DNA from 4 places in the Streptomyces dryopteridis genome. Region 3 is predicted to be linked to each of the others. Evidence: predicted binding sites of a transcription regulator. Region 3 holds the regulator's gene; each other region holds the start of a gene.

Region 1 (7,395 bases), 1.7 Mb from region 3:
CATGCCCCGGTGTGGAAGCCGAGCACGTCGGCGCCGAGCATCCCCCACAGCAACTGCTCGCGGACCGCCGGCGGCAGCAGCCGCAGGGTCGCGTCCTCGGCCCACGGGGTGTGGGTGAAGTGCGCGATCCGCAGGTCGGGGCGGCGCTCCCGGAGCAGCCCGGGGACCAGCGCGAGGTGGTAGTCCTGCACGAGGACGGCGGCGCCGGGCCCGGCCTCCTCCGCGAGCGCGGCGGCGAAGGTCTCGTTGTAGGCGACGTAGCGCTCCCAGTCGGTGTGGAAGGCGCGGTCGAAGACGGGCTCGCGCGGGGTGTTCCACAGGCCGTGGTGGGCGAACCAGAGGACCGAGTTCGCGATCCCGTTGTACGCGGCGTCGTACATCGTGGGATCGATGTCCAGCATCCGGACGCCCGGTTCGGCGATCCCGCGCCGCACGGCCTCGCGGTCCGCGTCCGAGAGGGCCGCGCAGATCCAGCGGGCCCCGGGCCGCTCGGCGAGGGCCGCCGACAGGCCCGAGACCAGCCCGCCCCCGCCCCGCCGCGCGGTCAGGGCGCCGTCCTCGGCGAGGAGGTACGAGACCGGGCCGCGGTTGGCGGCGACCAGGACCCGGGCACCGCCGGCGTCGGGGGCGGAGGGGACGGCGGGGGAGGGGGACGCTTCGTGGGCCATGTGGCGATCCTGGCCGGGGCGGCCGGCGGGCAAACGTGTGTCAGGCCACGTGGCGGCGTCCGAGGTACTCGGCGATCTCCGTCATGGGGGGCCGTTCCACCGTGTCCACCGGGTGGCTGCGGGGCGCGAAGCCCTCCGCCGTCCGCTCGAACTGCACCAGCTCCGGGCGGACCAGGTGCCGGCGGTCCAGGCGCACCTCGGCGGTGCGGTGGATGGCGGCGGCCATGCGGCCCAGCGCCTGCCCGTCCTGGTGCCGGTGCGCCCGCACCCCCACGTCCACCTGCGCCAACGCGTCCAGGCCCACGGTGTGCAGCGCGTCCACCAGCAGCCCCAGCTCCACCCCGTAGCCGACCGGGAACGGCAGCCGCTCCAGCAGCTCGCGGCGGACGGCGTACTCGCCGCCCAGCGGCTGCACGAAACCGGCCAGCCGGGGCCAGTGCAGGTTGAGCAGCGGACGGGCGACCAGCTCGGTGACCCGGCCGCCCTGGCCGGGCAGCTCGCCCAGCGGCCGGTCGTACATGGCCTTCACGAAGGCCACCTCGGGATCGGTCAGCAGCGGGCCGAGGATCCCCGAGACGAAGGTGGAGGTGAAATCGCGCAGGTCGGCGTCGACAAAACACACCACGTCCCCGCGCGTGACCAGCAGCGAGCGCCACAGCACCTCGCCCTTGCCGGGCAGCGCGGGTATCCGCGGCAGGATCTCGTCCCGGTGCACGACCCGGGCCCCGGCCTTGGCCGCGACCTCGCCGGTGCGGTCCTTCGACCCGGAGTCGATCACCACCAGCTCGTCCACCAGCGGGGCGGGCGGGGCCTCGATCAGGTCGCGCCGGATGGCGGTGACGATCTCCCCGACCGTCTCCTCCTCGTTCAGCGCGGGCAGGACCACGCTGACGGTGGTGCCGGAGGCCCGTTTGCGCTCCAGCAGCAGCTCCAGCGGGCGCGCGGCCGCCGACCAGGAGCGGTCGGCCAGCCAACGCTCCACTTCTTCCAGCACCTTCGACACTCCCTGGGTGGGTCGGCGGTGGCCCGTGGCGGTCCGAAATGTGATCCATCTCGCGGTTCGGACGTCTGTCTCAACCACCCGGGCCTTCGGTTACAGTCTTGAGCAACGCGAAGGACCATCGCATGTCGGGGTCCTCCGCGCACAAACGCACCGGCGCGTCAGCAAGCGCGCGACCGGCGCCATACCGCTCATCCAGAGGGGCAGAGGGAAACGGCCCGTTGAAGCCCCGGCAACCCTCCAGTCGGTTCTCGCGCATTCGCGAGGTCCCCCGACTAGGGAAGGTGCCAAATCCGTCTCGTGTGGCGAAACGCGCCCACGAGGAAGATGAGGAGAAAGGGCCTCGCCTGCCATGGCTGCACAGACTGTCGCCTCCGCCACCTCCGTCGATCTCGGTCCCGCCACCGCGCTCTCCTGTCGCGAGTGCGGCACCCGGTTCGACCTCGGCCCGATCTTCGCCTGCGCCGAGTGTTTCGGCCCGCTGGAAGTCGCGTACGACCTGCCCCTCGGCGACCCCGAGGCGCTGCGGGCCGCGATCGAGGCGGGCCCCCAGAACATCTGGCGCTACGCGCCGCTGCTGCCCGTCCCCGCCGACGTGGCCGACAAGCCCAACCTGAACCCGGGCTTCACCAAGCTCGTGGACGCCGAGAACCTGGCCAAGGAGCTGGGCATCACCGGCAAGCTCTACGTCAAGGACGACTCGGGCAACCCGACGCACTCCTTCAAGGACCGCGTCGTGGCCATCGCCGTCGAGGCCGCCCGCGCCTTCGGCTACACCACCCTCTCCTGCTCCTCCACCGGCAACCTGGCCGGCGCCGTCGGCGCCGCCGCCGCCCGGGCCGGACTGCGCTCCTGCGTGTTCATCCCGCACGACCTGGAGGACGGCAAGGTCGTCATGGCCGCCGTCTACGGGGGCGAGCTCGTCGCCATCGAGGGCAACTACGACGACGTGAACCGCTTCTGCTCCGAGCTCATCGGCGACCCGCTGGGCGAGGGCTGGGGCTTCGTCAACGTCAACCTGCGCCCCTACTACGGCGAGGGCTCCAAGACCCTGGCCTACGAGATCTGCGAGCAGCTCGGCTGGCGGCTCCCGGACCAGATCGTCATCCCGATCGCCTCCGGCTCCCAGCTCACGAAGATCGACAAGGGCCTCCAGGAGCTCATCAAGCTCGGTCTGGTCGAGGACAAGCCCTACAAGGTCTTCGGCGCGCAGGCCGAGGGCTGCTCCCCGGTCTCCGTGGCCTTCAAGGCCGGGCACGACGTGGTCCGCCCGCAGAAGCCGAAGACCATCGCCAAGTCCCTGGCCATCGGCAACCCGGCGGACGGCCCGTACGTGCTCGACGTGGCCCGGCGCACCGGCGGCGCGGTCGAGGACGTCGACGACGAGCAGGTCGTGGACGCGATCAAGCTGCTGGCGCGCACCGAGGGCATCTTCGCGGAGACCGCCGGTGGCGTGACCGTGGGCGTGACCCGCAAGCTGATCGAGAACGGCCTGCTGGACCCGACGCTGACCACCGTCGTGGTCAACACGGGCGACGGGCTCAAGACCCTGGACGCGGTGGCCGACTGCCGGCCCTCCGCGACCATCCGGCCCAACCTGGACGCCTTCCGGAGCGCCGGTCTGGCCTGAGCCCTCCGCGGCTCCTCCCCCGTCCCCTCCCCGTCCTCACGGAAGGCCCCTGTCATGAGCGTCAACGTCCGCATCCCCACCATCCTGCGCACCTACACCGACGGCCGGGCCGAGGTGCCCGCCGAGGGCGCGACCCTGGCCGAGGTCATCGCCTCCCTGGAGTCCTCGCACCCGGGCATCGGCGCGCGCATCCTGGACGACCAGGGCAAGCTGCGTCGCTTCGTGAACGTGTACGTCAACGACGACGACGTGCGCTTCGAGGGCGGTCTGGACGCCAAGACCCCCGACGGCGCCGGGGTCTCGATCATCCCGGCGGTCGCCGGCGGCTGCTGAGTCCTCGGTCCGGGGGCGTCGGGGGGCGCTCCCGGATCGCCTCGGGAGTTTGTCGATTGCCCTCTCCGCGACAAGCGGAGGGGGCAATTCTGCTTGATTGGGCGCGGTAAGGTTGGGGAAGCCCCCGCTCCCGTACGTGTCCGGTCCCGGTGAAATTGCCCGGAGACCGTCGACATCGCGCCAACCTCCGTGTGCGCTATGGGGCTTTGGCGTCGTTTGTCTCGCCCGAGTTGCCCGAGAATATTCCCGAGTTTCACCCTATTTGCATATTCGGGTATGGCCGGATTTCTCGTCGGATTGACCTGTTGCAGACCGCGTTGGTGCAGATACATTCAGCCGCGGTCGAGGCGTTCCGACGCAAGTTCTGACCCGGGATCGCGAAGTGCGTTCCCGCGCAAGGGCCGGTAATAGGGGAGTTGGGCATGGCTCAGGGCACCGTCAAGTGGTTCAACGCGGAGAAGGGCTACGGCTTCATCGCGGTCGACGGTGGTGCGGATGTATTCGTCCACTACAGCGCCATTCAGATGGACGGATACCGCACCCTTGAAGAGGGTCAGCGGGTCGAATTCGAGATCTCGCAGGGCCAGAAGGGTCCGCAGGCGGACATGGTCAAGCACGCCGAGGGCTGAGTCCGACGCGATCGGGCCACGACCGACAGGCACCCGTGAGGGGCCCATCCCCACCAGAGGGGGATGGGCCCCTCACGCGTTGTGCGGCCGGCGGGCCCGCGATCGGCGCGGGACCGGCGCGGCGACCGGCGCGGCACGGCCTCCCGGGGGCGGCCCGCCCGAGCGCGTGCTCCGCGCCGACCTGCGGGTTCTCCGAAGGCGCTTGCACTCGTGGGGGGCGAGTGCTAATCATTGGCGTTGGCACTCTCCCCTTGAGAGTGACAAAAACTTGGACCGATTCGATGAGGTTCGAAGGGCCGGGCGGGAAGGAACCGCCGGGTGCTCGGGCCGTCCGTCGCGGGCATCGGAGCACGGTCCGGAGCAATCCACCCCAGTCCGGGAGGACCACTTCACATGGCCAAGATCATCGCGTTCGACGAGGAGGCCCGGCGCGGTCTCGAGCGCGGCATGAACCAGCTCGCCGACGCCGTCAAGGTCACCCTTGGCCCCAAGGGTCGCAACGTCGTCCTTGAGAAGAAGTGGGGCGCCCCCACGATCACCAACGATGGCGTGTCCATCGCCAAGGAGATCGAGCTGGAGGACCCGTACGAGAAGATCGGCGCCGAGCTGGTCAAGGAAGTCGCCAAGAAGACGGACGACGTCGCCGGTGACGGTACGACCACCGCGACCGTCCTGGCGCAGGCGCTGGTCCGCGAGGGCCTGCGCAACGTGGCCGCCGGCGCCAACCCGATGGCTCTGAAGCGCGGCATCGAGAAGGCCGTCGAGGCCGTCTCCGCCGCCCTGCTGGAGCAGGCGAAGGACGTCGAGACCAAGGAGCAGATCGCCTCCACCGCGTCCATCTCCGCCGCCGACACCCAGATCGGCGAGCTCATCGCCGAGGCGATGGACAAGGTCGGCAAGGAAGGCGTCATCACCGTCGAGGAGTCGCAGACCTTCGGTCTGGAGCTCGAGCTCACCGAGGGCATGCGCTTCGACAAGGGCTACATCTCGGCGTACTTCGCCACCGACATGGAGCGTATGGAGGCGTCCCTGGACGACCCGTACATCCTCATCGTCAACTCCAAGGTCAGCAACGTGAAGGACCTCCTTCCGCTGCTGGAGAAGGTCATGCAGTCCGGCAAGCCGCTGCTGATCATCGCCGAGGACGTCGAGGGCGAGGCCCTGTCGACCCTGGTCGTCAACAAGATCCGCGGCACCTTCAAGTCCGTCGCCGTCAAGGCCCCGGGCTTCGGTGACCGTCGCAAGGCCATGCTCGGCGACATCGCCATCCTCACCGGTGGCACCGTCATCTCCGAGGAGGTCGGCCTCAAGCTGGAGAACGCCGGTCTCGACCTGCTGGGCCGCGCCCGCAAGGTCGTCATCACCAAGGACGAGACCACCATCGTCGACGGTGCCGGTGACAGCGACCAGGTCGCCGGTCGCGTGAACCAGATCCGTGCCGAGATCGAGAACTCGGACTCGGACTACGACCGCGAGAAGCTCCAGGAGCGCCTGGCGAAGCTCGCCGGTGGCGTCGCCGTCATCAAGGCCGGTGCCGCGACCGAGGTCGAGCTCAAGGAGCGCAAGCACCGCATCGAGGACGCCGTGCGCAACGCCAAGGCGGCCGTCGAAGAGGGCATCGTCGCCGGTGGTGGCGTGGCCCTGCTGCAGGCTTCCGCGGTCTTCGAGAAGCTGGAGCTGGAGGGCGACGAGGCCACCGGTGCCGCCGCCGTCAAGCTGGCGCTGGAAGCCCCGCTGAAGCAGATCGCCGTCAACGCCGGCCTCGAGGGTGGCGTCGTCGTGGAGAAGGTGCGCAACCTGACCCCGGGTCACGGCCTCAACGCCGCGACCGGCGAGTACGTGGACCTGGTCGCCGAGGGCATCATCGACCCGGCCAAGGTCACCCGCTCCGCCCTGCAGAACGCGGCCTCCATCGCCGCGCTCTTCCTCACCACCGAGGCCGTCATCGCCGACAAGCCGGAGAAGGCCGCCGCGGCCCCCGGTGGCATGCCGGGCGGTGACATGGACTTCTGATCGACCCCACGGGTTGATCGGCGGCTCCATCGCTGAACCGACCGAGGGCGGGTCCCGCTTCCGCAAGGGAGGGGGGCCCGCCCTCGGGCGTTGCCGGGCGGTGTTTCACGTGAAACACCGCCCGTTCGCGTACCCGGCCCTGGGGCGGGGCTCGCCCGCGACCGGGTTCCTGCGGTTGACTGGGGGCCATGACGAGCCCCGCCACCGCCGCCGCCCCGTACGTGAAGATCTGCGGTCTGCGCACCCCGCACGACGTGGGCGTCGCGGTCGAGGCCGGGGCCGACGCCGTCGGCTTCGTGCTCGCCCCGGGCAGCCCCCGCACGGTCACGGCCGAGCTGGCGCGAGCCCTGGCCGCCGAGGTGCCGGCCCACGTGCTGACCGTCGGCGTGTTCCGCGGCCAGGAGTTCGCCGAGGTCGAGCGGCTGGCCGAGGAGAGCGGGGTGCGCGGGGTGCAGCTGCACGGGGACGAGCCCGCCGCCTGGTACCCCCGGCTTCGGGTCCCCGGCCGTACCCTGCTGCGGGCCACCGCCCGCCGGGTGGAGCGCTGCGGGGAGCACGGGGAGGACCTGCTGCTCGTGGACGCCCCGGACCCGGGCTCGGGCAGGCCGTGGAACTGGGGCGCGGCCGATTTCACCGCCCCCGCCGGGCGCTGGCTGCTGGCCGGGGGTCTCACGCCGGGCACCGTGCGGGAGGCGCTGAAGGTGACCGGCGCGTGGGGCGTGGACGTGTCGAGCGGGGTGGAGGGCGAGCGCGGGGTGAAGTCCCCGGAGCTGATCCGCGCCTTCCTCGCCGCCGCGCGCTCCTGAAACCGGCCCCGGACGTGATCCTTCGCACGGCCCTGAACGGGGGAGGGGCAACCCGGCCGGAAGGTTGAGCGGCGCCCGCGAACGCGGGACCAAAACGGGGCGAAGGGCGCGTTTCGTGGGCCGTGGGTCCCATGGGTCACGGCCCTTGGTCCCTGTCGGCGGGCCTTCCGTCCCCGCGACACTTCCGATATGGAGAACCTGGACGCGCTGATCGTCACCGTGAACGATCACTTCTGGACCTGGCTGCTGATCCCCCTGGTCATCGGCGCCGGTCTCTACTTCACGGTCCGGTCGAAGGGCGTCCAGCTGCGCCTGC
Region 2 (7,395 bases), 2.0 Mb from region 3:
CCGCACCTTCCAGGGCGCGCTGGACGAGGGCGGATGGGTGAAGCGGTTCACCCAGGAGGGGCGGCCGGGTGCCTACCTGCGGGTGATCACCCCGGGTCCGGTCTCGACGGGGGACGCGATCGAGGTGATCCACCGTCCGGAGCACGAGGTGACCGTGGCCGTGCTGTTCCGCGCGCTGACCACCGAACGGGCCCTGCTGCCGCAGGTGCTGGCGGCCGGGGAGGCGCTGGGGCCCTCGGAGACGGCGAAGGCGCGGGAGTGGATCGCGAAGCGGGACGCGCGCGGCGCCGGGCCGGTCGGGGGCTGAGCGCGCCGCCGCCCGGGGGCACCGGGGGGCCGCCCCGCTCGTGGACGGGCGGGGGTCGGCCGTAGGTTGGGGCCCATGACGACTGCGTTGATCACCGGGTCCACCGCCGGCATCGGGGCCGCGTTCGCGCGCCGGCTGGCCTCCCAGGGCCGGCATCTGGTGTTGGTGGCCCGCGACACCGAGCGCCTGAACCGGCAGGCCACCGAACTGCACGACCGGCACGGGGTCGAGGTGGAGGTGCTGACCGCCGACCTCTCGACGGAGGAGGGCATCGCGGCGGTGGAGCACCGGCTCGCCGACCGCACCCACCCCGTGGACCTGCTGGTCAACAACGCCGGGTTCGGCAACCGGGGCCGCTGGCTGGAGGTGCCGATGGCCGACGAACTGACGATGCTGAAGGTGCACGTGGAGGCCGTGCTGCGGCTGTCGACGGCGGCGGCCGAGTCGATGCGCGAGCGCGGCCGGGGCGGGATCGTGAACGTGGCCTCGGTCGCGGCCTTCCTGCCGCGCGGCACGTACGGGGCGAGCAAGGCGTGGGTGGTGCAGTTCACCCAGGGCGCGGCGAAGGACCTGGCCGGGTCGGGGGTGCGGATGATGGCGCTGTGCCCGGGGTTCGTGCGCACCGAGTTCCACGAGCGGGCCGGGATGGGGACGGACAACATCCCGGGCTGGATGTGGCTGGACGCGGACAAGCTGGTGGCGGAGGCGCTGACGGACCTGGCGCGCGGCCGGACCGTGTCGATCCCCGATCCGCGGTACAAGGCGCTGATGGGCGTGGTGAAGCTGGCGCCGCGCGGGCTGTTGGGCGGGGTGTCCTCGAAGGCGGGCCGCAAGTACGGGCCGCGCTGAGGCCCGTGCCGGGGTGGGGTCCGTGCCCCGTGGGATCCGTGCCGGGGTGAGGCGCGTGCCCGTGTGAGGCCCGTCGTGCCGAATCGTTCCCGCGCGGCCCCCTCGGGCCGGCCCCGGACGTGCGGGAGGCCCCGCCCGGTGTTCACCGGGCGGGGCCTCGCCGTGTGCGCCGGCCCGAGGGCCGGGGTGCCCCTCGCGGGGCGGTGCCTCAGTGGCTGTGGCCGTGGCCGCCGTGGCTGTGGCCGGCGTCGCCCTCGTCCTCGGCCGGCTTCTCGACGACCAGGGTCTCGGTCGTCAGGAGCAGGGAGGCGATGGAGGCGGCGTTCTCCAGGGCGGAGCGGGTGACCTTGACCGGGTCGATGACGCCGGCCTTGACCAGGTCGCCGTACTCGCCGGTGGCGGCGTTGAAGCCCTGGCCCTTGTCGAGCTCGGCGACCTTGGAGGTGATGACGTAGCCCTCCAGGCCGGCGTTCTCGGCGATCCAGCGCAGCGGCTCGACGACGGCGCGGCGGACGACCGCGACACCGGTGGCCTCGTCGCCGGTCTTGCCGAGGTTGTCCTCCAGGACCTTCGCGGCGTGGACGAGCGCGGAGCCGCCACCGGAGACGATGCCCTCCTCGACCGCGGCGCGGGTCGCGGAGATGGCGTCCTCCAGACGGTGCTTCTTCTCCTTCAGCTCCACCTCGGTGGCGGCGCCGACCTTGATGACGCACACGCCGCCGGCGAGCTTCGCGAGGCGCTCCTGGAGCTTCTCGCGGTCCCAGTCGGAGTCGGTGGACTCGATCTCGGCCTTGATCTGGTTGACGCGGCCGAGGACGTCCTCGGAGGAGCCGGCGCCGTCCACGATCGTGGTGTCGTCCTTGGAGACGGTCACGCGGCGGGCGGAGCCCAGCACGTCGAGACCGGCCTGGTCGAGCTTGAGGCCGACCTCCTCGGCGATGACGGTGGCACCGGTGAGGGTGGCCATGTCCTGGAGCATCGCCTTGCGACGGTCGCCGAAGCCGGGGGCCTTGACGGCGACCGCGTTGAAGGTGCCGCGGATCTTGTTGACGACCAGGGTCGACAGGGCCTCGCCCTCGACGTCCTCGGCGATGATCAGCAGCGGCTTGGAGCCACCCGCCTGGATGACCTTCTCCAGCAGCGGCAGCAGGTCCTGGATGGACGTGATCTTGCCCTGGTTGATCAGGATGTAGGGGTCGTCGAGGACGGCCTCCATGCGCTCCTGGTCGGAGACCATGTACGGGGAGAGGTAGCCCTTGTCGAAGGCCATGCCCTCGGTGAACTCCAGCTCCAGGCCGAAGGTGTTGGACTCCTCGACGGTGATGACACCGTCCTTGCCGACCTTGTCCATCGCCTCGGCGATGAGCTCGCCGACCTGCTTGTCCTGCGCGGAGAGCGCGGCGACGGCGGCGATGTCGGCCTTGTCCTCGATCGGGCGGGCGGTCGCGAGGAGGTCCTCGGAGATCGCCTTGACCGCGGCGTCGATGCCCTTCTTCAGGGAGGCCGGGGAGGCGCCGGCGGCGACGTTGCGCAGACCCTCGCGGACGAGCGCCTGGGCCAGGACGGTCGCGGTGGTGGTGCCGTCACCCGCGATGTCGTTGGTCTTGGTCGCCACCTCCTTGACGAGCTGGGCGCCGAGGTTCTCGTACGGGTCGTCGAGCTCGACCTCACGGGCGATGGTGACGCCGTCGTTGGTGATGGTCGGCGCGCCGAACTTCTTGTCGATGACCACGTTGCGGCCCTTGGGGCCGATCGTGACCTTGACCGTGTCGGCCAGCTTGTTGACGCCGCGCTCAAGGGCGCGACGGGCGTCCTCGTCGAACTTCAGGATCTTCGCCATGGAAGCGGTTCAGCCCTCTCGAAAATTCCGGGGTGTAAACACGTCGCGCCCCTCGCCGCCCGGCGTGAGCGGGGAGATGAGGGGCGCGACCGCCGACGGACGACGGCCCGGGGTTCCGGACCGGCCGCGCACGCCGGGGTGATGCCTTGGTGGTGCCGGGTCTTACTTCTCGACGATCGCGAGCACGTCGCGGGCCGAGAGGACGAGGTATTCCTCGCCGCTGTACTTGACCTCGGTGCCGCCGTACTTGCTGTACAGCACGATGTCGCCGACGTTCACGTCGAGCGGCAGACGCTGGCCGTCCTCGAAGCGGCCCGGGCCCACGGCGAGGACGACGCCCTCCTGGGGCTTCTCCTTCGCGGTGTCCGGGATGACCAGGCCGGAGGCCGTGGTCTGCTCGGCGTCGAGCGGCTGGACCACAATGCGGTCCTCAAGCGGCTTGATGGCAACCTTGGAGCTGGCGGTCGTCACGATCCGACCTCCCCCTTCGGAGATCTCGCGGGGTTAACTGTCTGGGGTGCGAACCAGCCGGCCCGTCGTCGCGGGTGCCGGACCTGCCCGTCGCAATTGGCACTCACCAGGGGCGAGTGCCAGGGCCGAGACTATTCCGGTGATTAGCACTCGGTCAAGCGGAGTGCCAATTCAGCACCCTCGCGGGGTGGCCGGCGGGGTCGGGACCACCGCGCGGGACGGGGGCGGGGCGAACGGCCCGGGCTGATCAGTACCCGTCCGCGGGCCGTCCACACGGGGCCGGGGCGCCCGGTGCGGGCGGGCCGGGGCGGTGTGACTCTTCCCATCGGCGTCCGGGCCAGGAACCATGGTCACGGGCGTATCGTCAAAGACGATATGAAGACAAAGCGCCGCACAGCCGGACGGGCGGGCCGCGGGACCGACGCGTTCCCGTTCGCCCCGGCAGCCCCGGTCGGACCCGCGCCGACCCCGGCCCTCGACCTTCCCACCCGTTCCGCCTCCGCATCGTCGACCCCCGGTGGTTCCCGGTGCGCGGACTGAGCGTGGTGGGCGCCTCGGCGCGTGCGCGGCGGCGCACCGAGGCGTGGCTGTTGTTGTTCGTCGTGCTCATCAGCGTCGCGGGCGTGGCCTGCGCGGGTCTGGCGATGAACGACGAGCTGCCGGGGAACATCGGCAGCTTCGCGGTCAGCATGACCCTGCTGGCCCTGGTGGGGCATCTGGCCGTGCGCCGGTTCGCGGCCTACGCCGACCCGCTGATCCTGCCGCTGGCCCTGCTGTTGTCGGGGCTGGGCCTGGTGCTGCTGTTCCGCCTGGACCAGGCGTACATCGAGCGCTACAACTCCGAGGCGAACGCCCCGGGGCAGATGATGTGGACCGTGGTGGGCGTGGCCGCGTGCGTGATCACGCTGATGGTGCTGCGGGACCACCGGCTGCTCCAGCGGTTCATCTACATCACGATGGTCGTGGCCCTGGTGCTGCTGATCGCGCCGGCGTTCTTCGGCGCGGACACCTACGGCGCCAAGCGCTGGATCCAGTTGCCGGGCATCTCGGTGCAGCCGGGCGAGTTCGTGAAGATCATGATCGCGATCTTCTTCGCGGGCTACCTGATGATCCACCGGGACTCGCTGGCGCTGACCGGCCGGAAGTTCCTGGGGATCCGGCTGCCCCCGATGAAGCAGCTGGGGCCGATCGTGACCGTGTGGGTGGTCTCGATGCTGGTGCTGGTCTTCGAACGGGACCTGGGCACCTCGCTGATCTTCTTCGGCGTGTTCGTCGTGATGCTGTACGTGGCCACCGCGCGCACGAGCTGGATCGTGTGCGGTCTGCTGATGGCGGCGGTGGGCGCGTTCGTGGTCGGGTCCAGCGAGCCGCACGTGAAGGGCCGCGTGGACGCGTGGCTGGATCCGATGGCGTACTACACCAAGGGCACCGGCACGGATCAGCTCGCGCAGGCCCTGTTCAGCTTCGGCACCGGCGGGTTGACCGGGACGGGGCTCGGGCAGGGGCAGCCGGAACTGATCAAGTTCGCGGGCCGCTCGGACTTCATCCTGACCACGGTCGGCGAGGAGTTGGGCCTGGCCGGGGTGATGGTGGTCGTGCTGCTGTACGCGCTGCTCGTGCAGCGCGGGCTGCGGATGGCGCTGGGCGCCCGTGACCCCTTCGGCAAGCTGTTGGCGGTGGGGCTCTCGGCGGCGCTGGCCCTGCAGGTGTTCGTGGTCGCGGGCGGGGTGACCGGCTTGATCCCGTTGACCGGCAAGGCGCTGCCGTTCCTCGCGAAGGGCGGTTCGTCCCTGCTGGCGAACTGGATCATGATCGCGTTGCTGTTGCGGATCAGCGACAGCGCGGAGCGCCTGCGGGAGGCGGACGCGACGACCCCGCTGGATCCGCTGGAGCCGGGTCCGATGGGGGCGTTGGACGCATCCCCCACCATGATCACCCCGGGTCGCTGACCGGCCCCGCCCCGGATCGCGAAGGGCCCCGGACGTCGAGCGTGCTCGCGTCCGGGGCCCTTCGCGCGCGTCACATCCAGTCTTCGAGCCGGCCGATCTCGTAGCCCTGCTCCTGGATCCGGCGCAGGAGTTCGCGGGTCATCTCCACCTCGGTCTCGCCCTTGAGCTCGGCGGGGCCGCGGAAGTGGGCGAGGACGATGTCGCCGGGGCGCAGGCCCTTGCCCTCGGCGTACTGGAGGTCGTGGATCTGCATGGAGGCCCGCCACAGCACTGCGGCGCGCAGTCCGCAGCCCTTGGCGGCGCGGAGGGTGTCGGCGTTGTGGTTGCCGTAGGGCGGGCGGAAGAGCGCGGGGCGGGTGCCGAAGGCGGCGGCGAGGCGGTCCTGCTGCCCGCAGATCTCGCGCTTCTGGGCCTCGGCCCCCAGGGTGCGCAGGTTGGGGTGGGTCAGGGTGTGGTTGTTGACGACGCTGCCGTGGCCCTGGTCGCGCAGCGCGCGGAACCAGCCGTAGTCCGAGCCGGCCACGCTGTCCGTGAGGAACATGCTGATCGGCAGTTTCAGGTCGGCCGCCATGCGGAGGAAGGCGGGGTCCTTCTCGGCTCCGTCGTCGAAGGTCAGGAAAACGATTCTGCGCCCGTCGGGCACGGGTATTCGGTCCACGACCGGCACCTGGTCGGGGGCGGCCGGGGCGGGCAGCGGGGGTTTGACGGCGGGCGCGGGCGCGAAGCGCGGCGGGGCGGCCAAGCCCCAGCGGCGGTACGCGTCCGCGTCGGCGGCGGCCGGGCCGGACGGGGAGGGCCGGGCGGCCGGCGGGGCGCTCGGGGAGGCCGAGCCGGGGCCGAGGGCCTGCCGGCCCAGGCGTTCCACCGGCTCGGTGGTGCGGGAGCAGCCGCCGGCGAGGACGGCGACGGCGAGGGCGAGCGCGCCGGCCGCGAGGGCGCGGGGTCGGGAGGGACGCGGGGTCCGGGGCCGGCGCGAGCGCATCAGAGATAGTCCTCCAGGCGGGCCACGGCGTATCCCTTGTCCGTGACGGTCTTCATGAACTGACGGATCATGTCAGGCATGGATCCCTTCCAGTCCTCCCGGCCCCGGAAGTGGGTCAGGACGATGTCGCCGGGGTGCAGGTCGCGGTCCCATTCGCGCCAGTCCATCTTGTCGGGGAAGACCTCGGCGTTCCAGAGCGGGGCGTGCTTGATCCCGCAGGAGGCGGCGGCGCGCAGGGTGTCCTGGTTGTAGTTGCCGTAGGGCGGGCGGAACAGGGTGGGGCGCTTGCCGAAGACGCGCTGGATGGTCTCCTGCTGGCCGCAGATCTCCTCGCGCTGCTTCTCGTAGGAGAGGGCCGGCATGTACCGGTGGTTGAGGGTGTGGTTGTTGATGCCGACGCCGGCCTGCTGCATGCGCTTGAAGTACGGGTAGTCGTCCTTGACGACGTAGTCGCTGAGGAACGCCGTGTAGGGGATCTTCAGCTCCTTCATCATCTCGATGAACTGGGGGTCCTTCTCGGCGCCGTCGTCGATGGTGAGGAAGACGACCTTGTCCTCGGTGGGGACGGTGGTGAAGACGGGGGGCAGGCTCTCGCCGCCCTCGACCTCGAAGCCCTCGCGGGTGGTGATCTCCGCCTTCTGCCTGGGCGCGGCCGGGGCGGTGAGGGGCACCTTGGCCAGGCCCCACTTCTTGGTGGCGGCGACGAGGGCGGCGCGGGCCTGGCGGGCCTGGGCAGCCTTGTCCAGGACGGGCGCGGCGCCGGCCGCGCCCTTGGGTTGCCGCTCGGCGGGGCGGTCCGCGTCGGCGGAGCAGGCGGTGCCGAGGGAGGCGACCAGGAGGGCGCCGAGCGCGAGGGCGGCACGGCGGCGGGCGCGCGCACGGCCCATTTCTTCCTTTTGTCGTACAAGCTGCATGGCTGGATCCTGACAACGCGATCCGGCGCCACGCCGACGCCATGCGCCCCGCCACGCCGACGACCACCCCCATGGCGCACACC
Region 3 (7,395 bases):
GGGTTGATGTCGCGGAAGGCGAGGGTGGTCGCCGTCTCGCGGACCAGGGTCGCGGGGATCTCCTTGTTGACGATCTTGCAGAACAGGCAGTCCGCCTGCGGTTCTCCGGCCATGCGCGGGCCTCCATGCACTCGTGGGTGATCGACCGGTCGCCATGCTAGGCCCTCTCTTTCGGATCTTGCCGGTCAAGCCCGCGTCGTCTGGTGCCGTGCATCGCAAGGCGGAGCGATGCCCTCGTACTGGGCGTACGAGGGTGTTGCGACAACGCGGCGAGGTGCGGTGCCAGGCGGCGCGGGTCAGGCAAGATCCGGAAGAGAGGGCCTAAGGGCTGTGCGGTCAGCTCCAGCGGCCGGTGCGGGCGAGGAGGACGGCGCCGGCGGCGGTGCCGGCGGTGGAGGTGCGCAGCACGGAGCGGCCGAGCCGGTGGGGGCCGGCGCCGACCTGGGCGAAGAGGTTCAGTTCCTCCGGGGAGACCCCGCCCTCGGGGCCGACGACGAGCACGATGGAGCCCGAGGTGGGCAGGGGGGCGTCGGCGAGGGCGAGGGAGGGGGTGTCGCGGTCCTCGTGCAGCACGATCGCGAGGTCGGCCTCGGCGAGGAGGGCGGCGACCTGTGAGGTGGTCTTGGCGTCGGTGACCTCGGGGAAGCGGACGCGGCGGGACTGCTTGCCGGCCTCGCGGGCCGTGGCCCGCCATTTCGCGAGGGATTTGGCGCCCCGGTCGGCGCGCCACTGGGTGACGCAGCGGGCGGCCTGCCAGGGCACGATGGCGTCGATGCCGGTCTCGGTCATCGTCTCGACGGCGAGTTCGCCCCGGTCGCCCTTGGGCAGGGCCTGGACGACGGTGATCCGCACCTCGGGTTCGTCCTCGACCCCGGTGGCGGTGACGGCGACGGTGAGCCGGTCCTTGCCCTCGGCGGCCTCGACGAGCCCTTCGGCCCAGCCGCCGCGCCCGTCGGTGAGGACCACGGCCTCCCCGGCGCGCAGCCGCTTCACGGAGACGGCGTGCCGGCCCTCGGGGCCGTCGAGCACGCAGCGGGGTCCGGTGGGGATCTGCTCCACCACGAAGACGGGGGCGGTCATCGGTTGCTCCTGTTCTGCGGGTCCGCGGCCGGGTCGGTGCCGGGCGCGGGGTCGTTCGGGCGGGCCTCGGCGAGTTCGGCCGTCAGCAGGTCGACGAGGCGGGCGGCGGGCATGGTGCGGGCCAGGCGGTGGCCTTGGCCGGCCCACAGGGCCATGCCCTGGGGGTCGCCGGCCGCGGCGGCGGCGCGGCGCAGTCCGGCGGTGAGGTGGTGGACCTGCGGGTAGGCGGCCGGGGCGTAGGGGCCGTGTTCGCGCACGAAGCGGTTGACGAGGGCGCGGGCGGGCCGGCCGGAGAAGGCGCGGGTGAGTTCGGTGCGCACGTACAGCGGGTCGGTGAGGGCCTTCTTGTGCAGGGGGTGGGCGCCGGATTCGGGGCAGGTGAGGAACGCGGTGCCGAGTTGGGCGGCGGTGGCGCCGGCGGCGAGGACGGCGGCGATCTGCGCGCCGCGCATCAGGCCGCCGGCGGCGATCAGCGGCAGCGGGGAGATCTCGCGGACCCGGGTGAGGAGGGTGAGGAGGCCGATGCCGGCGCCGTGGGCGTCGTCCTGGGCGTCGTCGCGGTGGGTGCCCTGGTGGCCGCCGGCCTCGATGCCCTGCACGCACAGGGCGTCGGCTCCGGCGGCGGTCGCGGCGCGGGCCTCCTCGGGGGAGGTGACGGTGACGGCGGTGCGGGTGCCGACGGCCCGCAGGCGGGCGAGGACGGCGGCCGGGGGGCAGCCGAAGGTGAAGGTGACGAAGGGGACGGGCGCGTCGCACAGCAGGGCCAGTTTGGCCTCGTAGCCGTCGTCGTCGCTGCCGACGGTGTCCTCGGGGGCGAGGGAGACCTCGTACCAGCCGGCCTCGCCGGCGAGCTGCTGGCGGTAGACCTCGACGGCGGCGGGGTCGGCGTAGGGGGCGTGCGGCATGAAGAGGTTGACGCCGAAGGGGCGGCGGGTGAGGGCCCGCAGTTGTTTGATCTCCTGGAACAGGCCGTCGGCGGTCTTGTACCCGCCGGCGAGGAACCCGAGCCCGCCGGCCTCGGAGACGGCGGCCGCGAGGACGGGACAGGACCCGCCGCCGGCCATGGGCGCCTGCACGATCGGGTACCGGAAAAGGCCGTTCAGCGCGGAGGACATGAGCTGCATCGTGCCATGTCCCCCACGGCACGCCGAATCGCCACATTCCCCTGGCACAGTCCGCCGCGCCGTCCGTCGCGCCGTCCGCCGCGCCGGACTCGCGGGGCCCGGAAACGGGCCGAGGGCCCGGTCCGTCGGGTGACGGTCCGGGCCCTCGGGCCGGGGTGTGCGCCGCCGGGGGCGCGGGCTCGCTCAGCGGCCGTTGAAGGCGTCCTTCAGGCGGCTGAACAGGCCCTGCTGGCCCGGCTTGAACTCGCCGAGGGGGCGTTCCTCGCCGCGCAGCTTGGCGAGCTGGCGCAGCAGCTCCTCCTGCTGGGCGTCGAGCTTGTTCGGGGTCTGGACCTCGACGTGCACGATGAGGTCGCCGCGTCCGCCGCCGCGCAGGTGGGTGACGCCCCGGCCGTGCAGGGGGATGGCCTGGCCGGACTGGGTGCCGGGCCGGACGTCGACCTCCTCCATGCCATCGAGGGTGTCGAGCGGGCAGGTGGTGCCGAGCGCGGCCGCCGTCATGGGGAGGGTGACCGTGCAGTGCAGGTCGTCCCCGCGCCTTTGGAACACCGGGTGCGGCAGTTCGTGGATCTCCACGTACAGGTCGCCGGCGGGGCCGCCGCCGGGGCCGACCTCGCCCTCGCCCGAGAGCTGGATCCGGGTGCCGTTCTCGACGCCGGCGGGGATCTTGACGGTGAGGGTGCGCCGCGAGCGGACCCGTCCGTCGCCCGCGCACTCGTGGCAGGGGGTGGGCACGACGGTGCCGAAGCCCTGGCACTGCGGGCAGGGCCGCGAGGTCATGACCTGGCCCAGGAAGGACCGGGTGACCTGCGAGACCTCGCCGCGCCCGCGACACATGTCACAGGTCTGCGCGGAGGTGCCGGGGGCGGCGCCCTCGCCGGAGCAGGTGGTGCACACGACGGCCGTGTCCACCTGGATCTCCTTGGTGGTGCCGAACGCGGCCTCGTCCAGCTCCAGGTCCAGCCGGATCATGGCGTCCTGGCCGCGGCGGGTCCGCGAGCGCGGTCCGCGCTGCTGGGCCGTGCCGAAGAAGGCGTCCATGATGTCGGAGAAGTTGCCGAAGCCGCCGGCGCCGAAGCCGCCCGCGCCGCCTCCGCCGCCGGCCGAGGACAGGGGGTCCCCGCCGAGGTCGAAGACCTGCTTCTTCTGCGGGTCCGAGAGGACCTCGTAGGCCGCGTTGATCTCCTTGAAACGCTCTTGCGTCTTGGGATCGGGGTTCACGTCCGGGTGCAGCTCGCGGGCGAGCCTCCGGAATGCCTTCTTGATCTCGTCCTGCGATGCGTCGCGGCGCACGCCGAGTACGGCGTAGTAGTCCGTGGCCACTTACGACTCCGCCAGGATCTGTCCGACGTAACGTGCCACTGCGCGTACCGCTCCCATCGTTCCGGGGTAATCCATGCGGGTCGGGCCGACCACGCCGAGTTTGGCGACGGCTTCGCCGCCGGAACCGTAGCCGACCGAGACGACGGAGGTGGAGTTGAGCCCCTCGTAGTCGTTCTCGTGGCCGATGCGTACGGTCATCCCCGACTCTCCGGCCTCGCCGAGGAGCTTGAGGAGCACGACCTGCTCCTCCAGCGCCTCCAGCACCGGCCTGATCGTCAGGGGGAAATCGTGTCCGAAGCGGGTGAGATTGGCGGTGCCGCCGATCATCAGCCGCTCTTCGGTCTCCTCGACCAGGGTTTCGAGGAGGGTGGCCAGCACGGCCGTGACGGTGCCCCGGTCCTCGCCGTCGAAGGACTCGGGCAGGTCGGTGACCAGGCCCGGCACGTCGGCGAACCGCCGGCCGACGACCCGGCTGTTGAGCCGGGCCCGCAGATCGGCCAGGGAGGTCTCGGGGAAGGGCGCCGGGCAGTCGAGGATCCGCTGCTCGACCCGGCCGGTGTCGGTGATCAGCACGAGCATCAGGCGGGCCGGGGCCAGCGCGATCAGTTCGACGTGCCGGACGGTGGAGCGGGTCAGGCTCGGGTACTGCACGACGGCGACCTGGCGGGTGAGCTGCGCGAGCAGCCGCACCGTGCGGCCGACCACGTCGTCGAGGTCGACGGCGCCGTCGAGGAAGTTCTGGATGGCCCGTCGCTCGGGCGTGGACAGCGGCTTGACCCCCGCGAGCTTGTCCACGAAGAGGCGGTAGCCCTTGTCGGTGGGGATGCGCCCGGCACTGGTGTGGGGCTGCGCGATGTACCCCTCGTCCTCCAGGACGGCCATGTCGTTGCGCACGGTGGCGGGCGACACCCCGAGGTGGTGGCGTTCGGTGAGCGCCTTGGAGCCGACGGGCTCCTGCGTGCCGACATAGTCCTGGACGATGGCGCGCAGCACTTCAAGTCTGCGTTCGCTGAGCATTCGCGCGCACCTCCAGCTCGTTGACTCGTGGTCTCGTCCCGTTGTCCCCCGGCCCCTGCCGGCACTCCCGTCGTGCGAGTGCCAGAGATCCCCCGGTCAGTGTACGGCGGGCGAGCGGACCGGAGGCAAGGCCGGTCCGTCACGGTAGCGTCCCCGCATGGACGTGCGATGGGAAGAGGCCGGCTGGGAACGACTCGCGGGTCGGGTCGGCCGGCGACGGCTGCCGGTGTGGGATTGCACCGTGGGACTGGTGGTGGGCGACGTGTCGACCCTCCTGATCGACCCGGGTTCCTCGCTCGCGGAGGGCGCGGAAATCCGTCGGGAGGCGGAACGGTTGACCGGCCGGCGTGTGACGCACCTCGCGTTCACCCACGGACATTTCGACCACGTGTTGGGGGCCGCGGCCTTCGCCGGCGCGGAGGTCTTCGGCGCGGTGGGCCTGGCGGCGGCCCTGCGCACGGGCCGGGCCGAGCTGTGCGCGGACGCCGTGCGGCACGGGCTGCCGGAGGAGGCGGCGGTCGCGGCCACGGAGGCCCTGGTGGAGCCCCGGCACTCGGTGTCCGGGGAGTGGACCCTGGAGCTGGGCGGGGTGCAGGTGCTGTTGGCGAACGTGGGCCCCGGGCACTCCCCGCACGATCTGGCGGTGTGCGTGCCGGGCGAGGTCGAGGTGGTGTTCTGCGGGGACCTGGTGGAGGAGTCGGCGGCGCCCTCGGTGGGCCCGGACGCGGTGCCGGCGCGCTGGCCGGACGCCCTGGACCGGCTGCTGTCGCTGGGCGGCCCGCAGGCCCGTTACGTGCCGGGGCACGGGGCGGTGGTGGACGCGGCCTTCGTGGCGGCGCAACGGGAGTCGTTGGCGGCGGCGCACGGGGTGGCCCCGAAGGCCGTGCCGCCGGGCCCCTGAGCACTACCCTCGGCACAATGCGCGAGTACTCCTCCGATCTGACCCCCGCCTGGAAGCGTCCGAAGGCCGTCCCCGAGGTGCCCGCCGACCCCGATCTCGTGGTGGAGGTCGCCGGCGTCGACTTCTGCGGCGCGGTGGTGGGCTGCGAGGCCGGGACGGTGACCCTGGAGGACCGGTTCGGCAGGCGGCGGGTGTTCCCGCTGGAGCCGCGCGGGTTCCTGCTGGACGGCGTCGTCGTGACCCTCGTGCGCCCCTCCCGGGCCCCGGCCGCGCCGGCGCGCACGGCCTCGGGTTCGGTGGCGGTGCCGGGGGCGCGGGCGCGGGTGGCGCGGGCGGGCCGGATCTACGTGGAGGGCCGGCACGACGCGGAGCTGGTGGAGCGGGTGTGGGGCGAGGACCTGCGGATCGAGGGGGTGGTCGTGGAGTACCTGGAGGGGATCGACGACCTGCCGGCGGTGGTCGCGGAGTTCGCGCCGGGCCCGGACGCCCGGCTGGGGGTGCTCGTGGACCATCTGGTGCCGGGGTCGAAGGAGTCGCGGCTGGCGGCATCGGTGACCTCGCCGCACATGCTGGTGGCGGGGCATCCGTACGTGGACGTGTGGCAGGCCGTGAAGCCCTCGGCGCTGGGGATCCCGGCCTGGCCGGTGATCCCGCCGGGGCAGGACTGGAAGACGGGGGTGTGCCGGGCGCTGGGGTGGTCGACGGAGCCGGGCGTGGCCTGGCGCGGGATCCTCGCGCGGGTGGGTTCGTACCGGGACCTGGAGCCGGCGCTGCTGGGCCGGGTGGAGGAGCTGATCGACTTCGTGACGGCGCCGGAGGGGTGAGAGACCCGGCAGAAACGGTCCTCTAGCACGCGGACGACAACCCGCCGACAGCGACACGCTCACGCACGGGTGACGTGCCGGCGCCCGTGCCCGGCCGGCCGCCAGGCTGCCGGTCATGATCGTCAACGTGTTGCGCCGGCGCGCCCTCGTGGTCGTGACCGCGCTCGCCGCCTCCCTGCTGCCCTCGCTCGGCTCCGCCGACGCCGCCACCGTCTCGGCCCGGGTCACCACCCGGACCGCCGCCCGGGCCCTGGCCCCGGCCAACTCCTGCCCCCGGGTCTCCGACCACCTCTACCCGGCCGCCGACCCCCGGGTGGACCTGGGGCGGATCACCCCGTCCCCGTCCTGGCGGATCGACTGCCGGCAGCTGTACCGCTCGGACGGCCGGCCGCCGGCGGTGATCTTCGAGGAGGGGTTCCGGCCGAAGGACACCGTGGGCGGGCAGTACGACGTGGAGAGCTACGTGCTGGCCAACCAGCCCTCCCCGTACGTGTCCACCACCTACGACCACGACCTGTACAAGACCTGGTGGAAGTCGGGCTGGAACTACTACGTGGACGCCCCGGGCGGCATCGACGTGAACCGCACCATCGGCGACACCCACAAGTACGCCTCGCAGGTGGAGGTGGCCTTCCCCGGCGGGATCGCGCCCTCGTTCGTGGTGGGGGTCTGCCCGGTGGACAAGGCCACCAAGACGGAGGTCATGTCCGAGTGCGTGGACAACCCGAACTACCGCCCGTGGCGCGAGGCGTTCTGAGACCCCGCGGGTCCGCGACCCCTCAGTCGACGAGGTCGCGGACGACGGCGTCGGCCAGGAGCCGGCCGCGCAGGGTGAGCACGGCCCGTCCCTCCGTGAAGGGCCCCGGCTCCAGCAGTCCGTCCGCGACCGCCTTGCGGGCGGCGGCGAGGCCGGCCGGGGCCAGCAGTTCCAGCGGGCAGCCGGTGACCAGGCGCAGTTCCAGCAGGATCCGCTCGACCCGGCGGTCCTCCTCGGCCAGCACCTCGCGGCCCGCGCCCGGGGAGCGGCCGGCGGCCAGGGCCGCCGCGTAGGCGCCGGGGTGCTTGACGTTCCACCAGCGGACCCCGCCGACGTGGCTGTGGGCGCCGGGTCCGGCGCCCCACCAGT
Region 4 (7,395 bases), 700 kb from region 3:
CGGCGACGACAAGGGCGGCTCCGACAAGCCCACCGCCTCGCCCTCCGCCTCGCACTCCTCCTCCAAGGGGGAGAAGGCCGGTCCGTGGAAGGTCGGGGACTGCGGCGGACCCGACCCCGAGGACCGGCCGGACGGCTACACGGACTTCGACTGCGACGAGTCCGGCGCCACCTTCAAGGCCCTGGAGGTGCAGGAGGCGAGCATCCTGCCCGGCTCCGTGCAGTGCCCCGCCGGCACCGACCTGATCATCCAGGTCAAGCGCACCTTCGGCGGCAACAAGGACGGCGGCCTGCCCACCCAGACGGTCTGCGGCCGCAACCTCAAGGACCCGCACCCCGGTGACGCGGGCGCCGGCGGCGGCCAGCTCGTCAAGGGCGACTGCATCACCGAGACCGCCAAGGAAGTGGCCTGCGCGAGCGCCGGCAGCGGCGCCTACAAGGTCCTCGACCTGGTCAAGCTGGAGTCCCAGTGCCCGGCCGGCACCACCGAGCCGATGAAGCTGACCATGTCCATCGGCCGCCCCTTCGACGTGATCTGCGCGAAGCCCGCGTAAGGGCGGCGCACGCCGACGCCCGCACGCCGACGCCCCGCCCCGACCGGAGGAGACCGGTCGGATCGGGGCGTCTCGCGCGTCGGGCGCGGGCGGGTGCCTACGGCAGTTCGATGCCCAGGTCCCAGCCGTCGTGCGCGTGGGTGCACAGGCAGTCGCGGTCGGCCGACGGCGGCAGCGCCGTCACCGCGTCGAAGAGCACCTCGCGCAGCCGGCCCACGTTCTCGCCGAAGACCTTCAGCACCTCGGTGTGCGAGACGCCGTCGCCGGTCTCCGCGCCCGCGTCCAGGTCCGTGACCAGGGCGATCGAGGTGTAGCACAGGCCCAGCTCGCGGGCCAGGATGGCCTCGGGGTGGCCGGTCATGCCCACGATGGACCAGCCCATCGCGGCGTGGAAGCGGGATTCGGCGCGGGTCGAGAAGCGCGGGCCCTCGATGACGACCATGGTGCCGCCGTCCACCGGCTCCCAGTCCCGTCCCCGGGCCGCCGCCAGCGCGACCTGACGCCCGACCGGGCAGTAGGGGTCGGCGAAGGTGGTGTGCACGACGTTGGGCACGGTGCCGTCCGGCAGCGGCAGCCCGTCGAAGAAGGTGCCCACGCGGGCCTTGGTGCGGTCCACGAGCTGGTCGGGGACGAGCAGGGTGCCCGGCCCGAACTCCTCGCGTAGCCCGCCGACGGCGCAGGGCCCGAGCACCTGGCGCACGCCCAGGGAGCGCAGCGCCCACAGGTTGGCCCGGTAGTTGATCCGGTTCGGCGGGACCTTGTGGTCGCGGCCGTGTCGGGGCACGAAGGCGACCTTGCGGCCGGCCAGCTCGCCGAGGAAGACGGAGTCGCTGGGGGCGCCGTACGGGGTCTCCACGGCGACCTCGGTCACGTCCTCCAGGAAGGAGTAGAACCCGGACCCGCCGATGACGCCGATCTCTGCGTTGCTCATGACAGCGTTGCTCATGGCGCCCACAGTATCCGGGCACGCCGAAGGCCCCGCTGCCCGCCCGGGACCTGTTCGGTCCGGGGTGGTGCGGGGCCCGGCGTGGCCTGGTGCGCGCGTTTAGGCGGCGGGGGTGGAGGAGCTCGTGCTCGACGCGGCCGGGGCGGCGGTCGAGGTGGTGCTCGACGTTCCCGAGGTGGTCGACGCGGACGAGGTCTTCGAGGACGAGGCCGGCGTGGAGCTCGACGAGGAGCCGCGGCTGTCGTTCCGGTAGAAACCGGAGCCCTTGAAGACGATCCCGACGGCGGAGAACACCTTCTTGAGGCGTCCCTGGCAGCTCGGGCACTCGGTCAGCGCGTCGTCGGTGAACTTCTGCACGGCCTCAAGGCCCTCACCGCACTCGGTGCACTGGTACTGGTAGGTCGGCACGAATTTCCTCCTGGCACTCTGACTCGATGAGTGCTAACGACGGTCCATGGTGACGTATTCCGCCCGTTCAGTCCACCGTCACCGGGACGCGGTGACCGACGCCACGCTCGCGCGCGGCCCCGGAACCCTTGTCCGCCATGGCCTTCGGGCTCTCCACGGTCATCTCGGGAGAAGAATCGGACGCCACCGTTCCGTGGCTCCGGTCGGCCTGTCCGGCCTGCGGCGCGGACTTGCTGACGATCCGGCTCGGGCCGTGCGGGGCCAGCTTGGAACGCAGCGCGAGCACGGTCAGCAGGGCCAGCACGGTCGCGCCGGCGGGCACCAGGAAGCCGTACGTGGAGCCGTGGGCGTCGGTCAGGCGACCGGCCACGGTCATCGCGCCGGCCTGGCCGAAGGCGACCGCGCCGGTGAGCCAGGTGAACGCCTCGGTGCGGGCGTTGTGCGGGACCAGGGTCTCGACCATGGTGTAGCCGGTGATCAGGGCCGGGGCGATGCACAGGCCGACGATCAGGCCGAGGGCGCCGAGCAGGATCGCCGAGTCGGCGGTCCACAGCAGCGAGGCCGCGGCGGCGAGGCCGACGTAGCCGAGGATCAGGCGGCGGCGCGGGCCGATCTTCCAGGCGATCATGCCGCAGGCGATGCCGGCGATCATGTTACCGCCGGCGAAGACGCCGTACAGCAGGCCGTTGGCGCCCGGGTTGCCGATCTCCTGGGAGAACGCGGCCAGCGAGACCTGCATGCCGCCGAAGACGGCGCCGATGCCGACGAACGCGATGATCAGGACGCGCAGACCGGGGACGGACAGCGCGGAGGCGTGCTTCTGGCCGTCCGCCGAGTGCCGGCCGTGGGGCTTGGGCTGGGAGGAGCGGCGGGCCGCGAAGAACAGGCCGCCGAACAGGGTCAGCGCGGCCTCGGCGACCAGACCGGCCGCCGGGTGGACGCCCGCGCACAGGGCGGTGGCCAGCACCGGGCCGACCACGAAGGTGAACTCGTCGGTGACCGACTCGAAGGCCGCGGCGGTGGGCATGAGCGCCGAGCGCTCGCCCTCCAGCTTCGCGGTCCAGCGGGCCCGCACCATCGGGCCGACCTGCGGCACCGAGCCACCGGTCAGCACGGCCGACAGGGCCAGGGCCCACAGCGGGGCGCCGAGCAGGGCCAGGGTGACGAGCAGGGCCACGGACGCGGCGTGCGCGAGGACCGCGGGGATCAGGACGGCGGCCTGGCCGAAGCGGTCGGCGAGCTTGCCCATCTGCGGGGCGAGCAGGGCCATGGAGACACCGGTGACGGCGCCGATGATGCCCGCGTCGCCGTAGGAGCCGGTGGTGTGCTGCACGAGCAGCAGGATGCCGATGGCCAGCATCGCGAAGGGCTGGCGGGCGGCGAACCCGGGGAGGACGAAGCCCAGCGCGCCGGGGGTGCGCAGGAGCTGTCCGTAGCCGACCTTGGCCTTCGTGGGGCGGTCGGCGGCGGGGGAGGAGTTCTCGGACTTGTCGTGCTGGTCGGTCGTGACGGATGCCACGGCCTTGCCTTTCCACCGCCTGGTAGAGCGTCCCCGTCTGCGGACGACACGGCCTGTGGGTCGTGCCCGTACATGTGGGAGCTCCGAGAGCTGTCCTCTTGCGCCGGACCGAGTGATACCGGGGACCCACTGCGGGGGGTGCCACGGCCGCCGAGCGGTCGCGCCAGCTCTGCGTCAGGCAGAGTTGGTTCGATGTGTGTCCTTCGATCGTACAGGGGAAAAAGGGGACACGCCCTGTGATTGTGCTGACAAGGCGTGTCTTCACCTGCGATTAACGGGGACTTCACATCCCCCGATCTTGGAAACCGGCGTGAAAGCTGCGGTTTCCCTCGGTAAGGCGGCCGGATTCGTACGGATTTCGCAGCTCCGCCCGGTCTGTCAGGTACGTGACGAAGATCGCCGGGCGCCCGGCCCCGCGCCCGTGCCCGACCCGTGCCCGGCCCGCGCGCCGCCGCCGGCCGCGTGTCCGGCCACCGCGCCCGTCGTGCCCAGCCACCCGGCCAGCTTGCCGCCGCGCGCCACCGCCCGCAGCCGCTCCTCCGCCGCGTCCCGCACCGGGTCCGTGGCCACCACCAGCAGCTCGTCCCCGCGCCGCAGCACGGTCGAGGGCTGCGGCACGAAGCTCTCCGCGTCCCGCACCACCAGGGTCACCGAGGCCCCGGCCGGCAGTCGCAGCTCGTGGATCTCCACGCCGTGCATCTTCGAGGCGGCCGGGATCGAGAACGACAGCAGGTGCCCGCGCAGCTTCTCCAGCGGCGCCGACTCGATGCCGAGGTCGGACGCGGCCTCCGCCGGATCGCCCAGCCGCAGCTTGCGCGCCAGCCAGGGCAGCGTCGGCCCCTGCACCAGCGTGTAGACCACCACGAGCACGAAGACGATGTTGAACACCCGGTCGCTGCCCTCGATCCCCGACACCATCGGGATCGTGGCCAGGATGATGGGGACGGCGCCGCGCAGGCCCGCCCACGACATCAGCGTCTGCTCCTGCCACGGCACCCGGAACGGCAGCAGCGAGACGAAGACCTCCAGGGGCCGCGCCACCATCGTCAGCACCAGACCGATGACCACCGCCGGCCAGAAGTCGTTCACCAGCTCGTGCGGCGTCACCAACAGGCCCAACAGGACGAACATGCCGATCTGGGCGATCCAGCCGAGCCCGTCGGCGAAGCCCCGGGTCGCCTGCCAGTGCGGCAACTTCGCGTTGCCCAGCACCATCGCGGTCAGGTAGACGGCGAGGAAGCCCGAACCGTGCGCCATCGCGCCCGCCGCGTACGCCGCCACCGCGATCGCCATCACGGCGATCGGGTACAGGCCGGAGGCCGGCAGGGCCACGTGCCGCAGCCCGTACGCGCCGAGGAAGCCCACCGCGAGACCGATCGTGGCGCCGATCGCCAGCTCCAGGGCTATCTTCCCGAGCAGCAGGTACCAGTCGTCCACCGGGCCGACGGTCGCGAACGCCACGACGAGGATGACCACCGGCGCGTCGTTGAAGCCGGACTCGGCCTCCAGTACGCCCGTCACCCGCGAGGGCAGGGGCACCTTGCGCAGCACCGAGAACACGGCCGCCGCGTCCGTCGAGGAGACCACCGCGCCGATCAACAGCGCCTGCCGCCACTCCAGCCCCACGAGGTAGTGCGCGCCGGCGGCGGTCACCCCGACGCTGATGGCCACGCCGACCAGAGAGAGCATCACGGCCGCGGGCAGGGCCGGTTTGATCTCTTTCCACTTCGTGCCCAGACCGCCCTCGGCCAGGATGACGACCAGGGCGGCGTAGCCGATGACCTGCGTGAGCTCGGCGTTGTCGAACGTGACGTTGCCGATGCCGTCCTGACCCATGGCTATGCCTATGCCGAGGTAGATCAGAAGGCTCGGCAGGCCGCTTCGGGACGACACGCGCACCGCCGCCACGGCGACGAGGAGCACGAGCGAGCAGACCAGCAGGAGCTCGTTGAGCTGGTGGACGGTCAGCGATCAACCCTTTCCTCGGGGCACCCGCCGGCCGGGGCCGCCGGCATCGAACCGACGGGCGCGGCGCGTTCGGGCGCGCGACACAAGTACTTCGTTACCTTACCTAATCTTTGACGGTTCCTTGACGCCTCTCACCACATTGTGAAACGCCTGTTCGGCGTAGTGCTCGGTGTGTCGGGACTTCCTGCGGCCACCTGGGGGAAGGGACCGGCGGGTCCTGCGCCTATGGTTGCTCCCAGCACTCAGGACCACCCTGCCCCTCTAAGGACAGCGATGCCCGCCACAGAATCCGCTCCCTCCACCAAGAAGAAGGGACGACGCGCCCGTCTGATCGTGCTCCTCCTGGTGCTGGTACTCGTCGCGGGCCTCGGCTACGGGGCGTACTGGACCGTGGACAACGTCCGGGCCTCGTACCCCCAGACCAGCGGCGAACTGGCCGTCCCCGGCCTGGCCAAGCCCGTCGAGGTCAAGCGCGACGCCAACGGCATTCCGCAGCTCTACGCGGACACCGACGAGGACCTCTTCCGCGCCCAGGGCTACGTGCACGCCCAGGACCGCTTCTGGGAGATGGACGTCCGCCGGCACATGACCTCCGGGCGCCTCTCCGAGATGTTCGGCGAGGGCCAGGTCGAGACCGACGCCTTCCTGCGCACCCTGGGCTGGCGCAAGGTCGCCCAGGAGGAGTGGGACAAGAAGCTCAGCCCCGAGACCAAGAAGTTCCTCACCGCCTACGCCGACGGGGTCAACGCCTGGCTCAAGGGCAAGTCCGGCAAGGACCTGTCCGTCGAGCACGCCGCGCTGAAGCTGACCGAGGACTACGTGCCCGAGCAGTGGTCGCCGGTGGACTCGGTGGCCTGGCTCAAGGCCATGGCCTGGGACCTGCGCGGGAACATGCAGGACGAGATCGACCGCGCGCTGATGGCGGGCAAGCTGACGCAGGCGCAGATCGACCAGCTCTACCCGCCGTACCCCTTCGAGCGGAACCGGCCGATCGTGGACGGCGGCAAGGTCGGCACCGAGGGCTTCACCGCCGCCAAGGGCGACGGCGACACGGGCACGGGCACGGGCAACGGGACCTCGGGCACCGGCGGCACCGGCACCAACGGCACGGGCGGCACCGGGACCAACGGCCTCGCCCCGCAGACCTCCGGCACCAATTCCCTGCCCGGCGCCGCCGAGGGCGTCCGCGCCCAGCTCGGCGCCCTGGCCAGGACCCTGGACCAGGTCCCGGCGATCCTCGGCCCGAACGGCTCCGGCATCGGCTCGAACTCCTGGGTGGTCTCGGGCAAGTACACGACCACCGGCAAGCCGCTGCTCGCCAACGACCCGCACCTCTCCCCGCAGCTGCCCTCCGTCTGGTACCAGATGGGCCTGCACTGCAAGACGAAGTCCGCCGCGTGCAGCTTCGACGTGGCCGGGTTCACCTTCTCCGGGATGCCCGGCGTGGTCATCGGCCACAACGGCGACATCGCGTGGGGCATGACGAACCTGGGCGCCGACGTGAGCGACCTGTTCCTGGAGCAGGTCCGCCCCGACGGCTACCTGCGCGACGGCAAGACCGTCCCGTTCACCACCCGCGAAGAGGTCATCAAGGTCGCGGGCGGCGAGAGCAAGAAGATCACCGTGCGCTCCACCGGGAACGGCCCGCTGATCTCCGACCGCAGCTCCGAGCTGTCCACCGTCGGCGTCCGAGCCCCCGTGGACGGCTCCGCCCCCGACCGGGGCAACGGCTACGGCATCGCGCTGCGCTGGACCGCCCTGGACCCGGGCAAGTCCATGGACGCCGTCTTCAAGATCGACCGCGCCAAGGACTTCACCGGCTTCCGCGCGGCGGCCGCCGAGTTCGAGGTCCCCTCGCAGAACCTGATCTACGCGGACAACAAGGGCCAGTACGGCAACATCGGCTACCAGGCCCCGGGCCGCATCCCGATCCGCGGCAAGGGCGACGGGCGTAGCCCGGCCCCCGGCTGGGACTCGGCGTACGCGTGGAAGGCCGACTCC

Evidence for each region. The regulator HrcA, encoded in region 3, represses chaperone genes, less so after heat shock. The targets are predictions, from matches to a motif close to TTNGCACTCNGNNNNNCNGAGTGCNAA.
Region 1: groL (chaperonin GroEL) is a predicted target of HrcA. The motif match lies at 4,498-4,524, and genes of this name have one in related genera.
Region 2: groES (co-chaperone GroES) is a predicted target of HrcA. The motif match lies at 3,611-3,637, and genes of this name have one in related genera.
Region 4: ACN20G_RS15155 (FmdB family zinc ribbon protein) is a predicted target of HrcA. The motif match lies at 1,918-1,944, and genes of this name have one in related genera.

The regions. Positions count from the first base shown of each region.
Region 1 covers NZ_CP187113.1:2,522,705-2,530,099, reverse strand. The annotation lists gene ACN20G_RS10600 (alpha,alpha-trehalose-phosphate synthase (UDP-forming)) at 1-668, opposite strand, end outside; gene ACN20G_RS10595 (glucosyl-3-phosphoglycerate synthase) at 709-1,662, opposite strand; SAM riboswitch class I at 1,857-2,002, shown strand; gene thrC (threonine synthase) at 2,021-3,298, shown strand; gene ACN20G_RS10585 (MoaD/ThiS family protein) at 3,353-3,631, shown strand; gene ACN20G_RS10580 (cold-shock protein) at 4,054-4,260, shown strand; gene groL (chaperonin GroEL) at 4,654-6,273, shown strand; gene ACN20G_RS10570 (phosphoribosylanthranilate isomerase) at 6,462-7,079, shown strand; gene ACN20G_RS10565 (alanine/glycine:cation symporter family protein) at 7,269-7,395, shown strand, end outside.
Region 2 covers NZ_CP187113.1:2,204,125-2,211,519, forward strand. The annotation lists gene ACN20G_RS09085 (MOSC domain-containing protein) at 1-307, shown strand, start outside; gene ACN20G_RS09090 (SDR family NAD(P)-dependent oxidoreductase) at 383-1,156, shown strand; gene groL (chaperonin GroEL) at 1,365-2,996, opposite strand; gene groES (co-chaperone GroES) at 3,159-3,467, opposite strand; gene ACN20G_RS09105 (FtsW/RodA/SpoVE family cell cycle protein) at 3,995-5,416, shown strand; gene ACN20G_RS09110 (polysaccharide deacetylase family protein) at 5,487-6,398, opposite strand; gene ACN20G_RS09115 (polysaccharide deacetylase family protein) at 6,398-7,312, opposite strand; gene ACN20G_RS09120 (class I SAM-dependent methyltransferase) at 7,384-7,395, shown strand, end outside.
Region 3 covers NZ_CP187113.1:4,231,140-4,238,534, reverse strand. The annotation lists gene ACN20G_RS18120 (histidine triad nucleotide-binding protein) at 1-113, opposite strand, end outside; gene ACN20G_RS18115 (16S rRNA (uracil(1498)-N(3))-methyltransferase) at 337-1,080, opposite strand; gene ACN20G_RS18110 (nitronate monooxygenase) at 1,077-2,195, opposite strand; gene dnaJ (molecular chaperone DnaJ) at 2,388-3,527, opposite strand; gene hrcA (heat-inducible transcriptional repressor HrcA) at 3,528-4,544, opposite strand; gene ACN20G_RS18095 (MBL fold metallo-hydrolase) at 4,702-5,445, shown strand; gene ACN20G_RS18090 (DUF3097 domain-containing protein) at 5,463-6,269, shown strand; gene ACN20G_RS18085 (ADP-ribosyltransferase) at 6,385-7,026, shown strand; gene hemW (radical SAM family heme chaperone HemW) at 7,049-7,395, opposite strand, start outside.
Region 4 covers NZ_CP187113.1:3,533,608-3,541,002, forward strand. The annotation lists gene ACN20G_RS15145 (hypothetical protein) at 1-553, shown strand, start outside; gene ACN20G_RS15150 (S-methyl-5'-thioadenosine phosphorylase) at 651-1,484, opposite strand; gene ACN20G_RS15155 (FmdB family zinc ribbon protein) at 1,599-1,907, opposite strand; partial or broken gene ACN20G_RS15160 (MFS transporter) at 2,137-3,426, opposite strand; gene ACN20G_RS15165 (potassium/proton antiporter) at 3,805-5,349, opposite strand; gene ACN20G_RS15170 (penicillin acylase family protein) at 5,668-7,395, shown strand, end outside.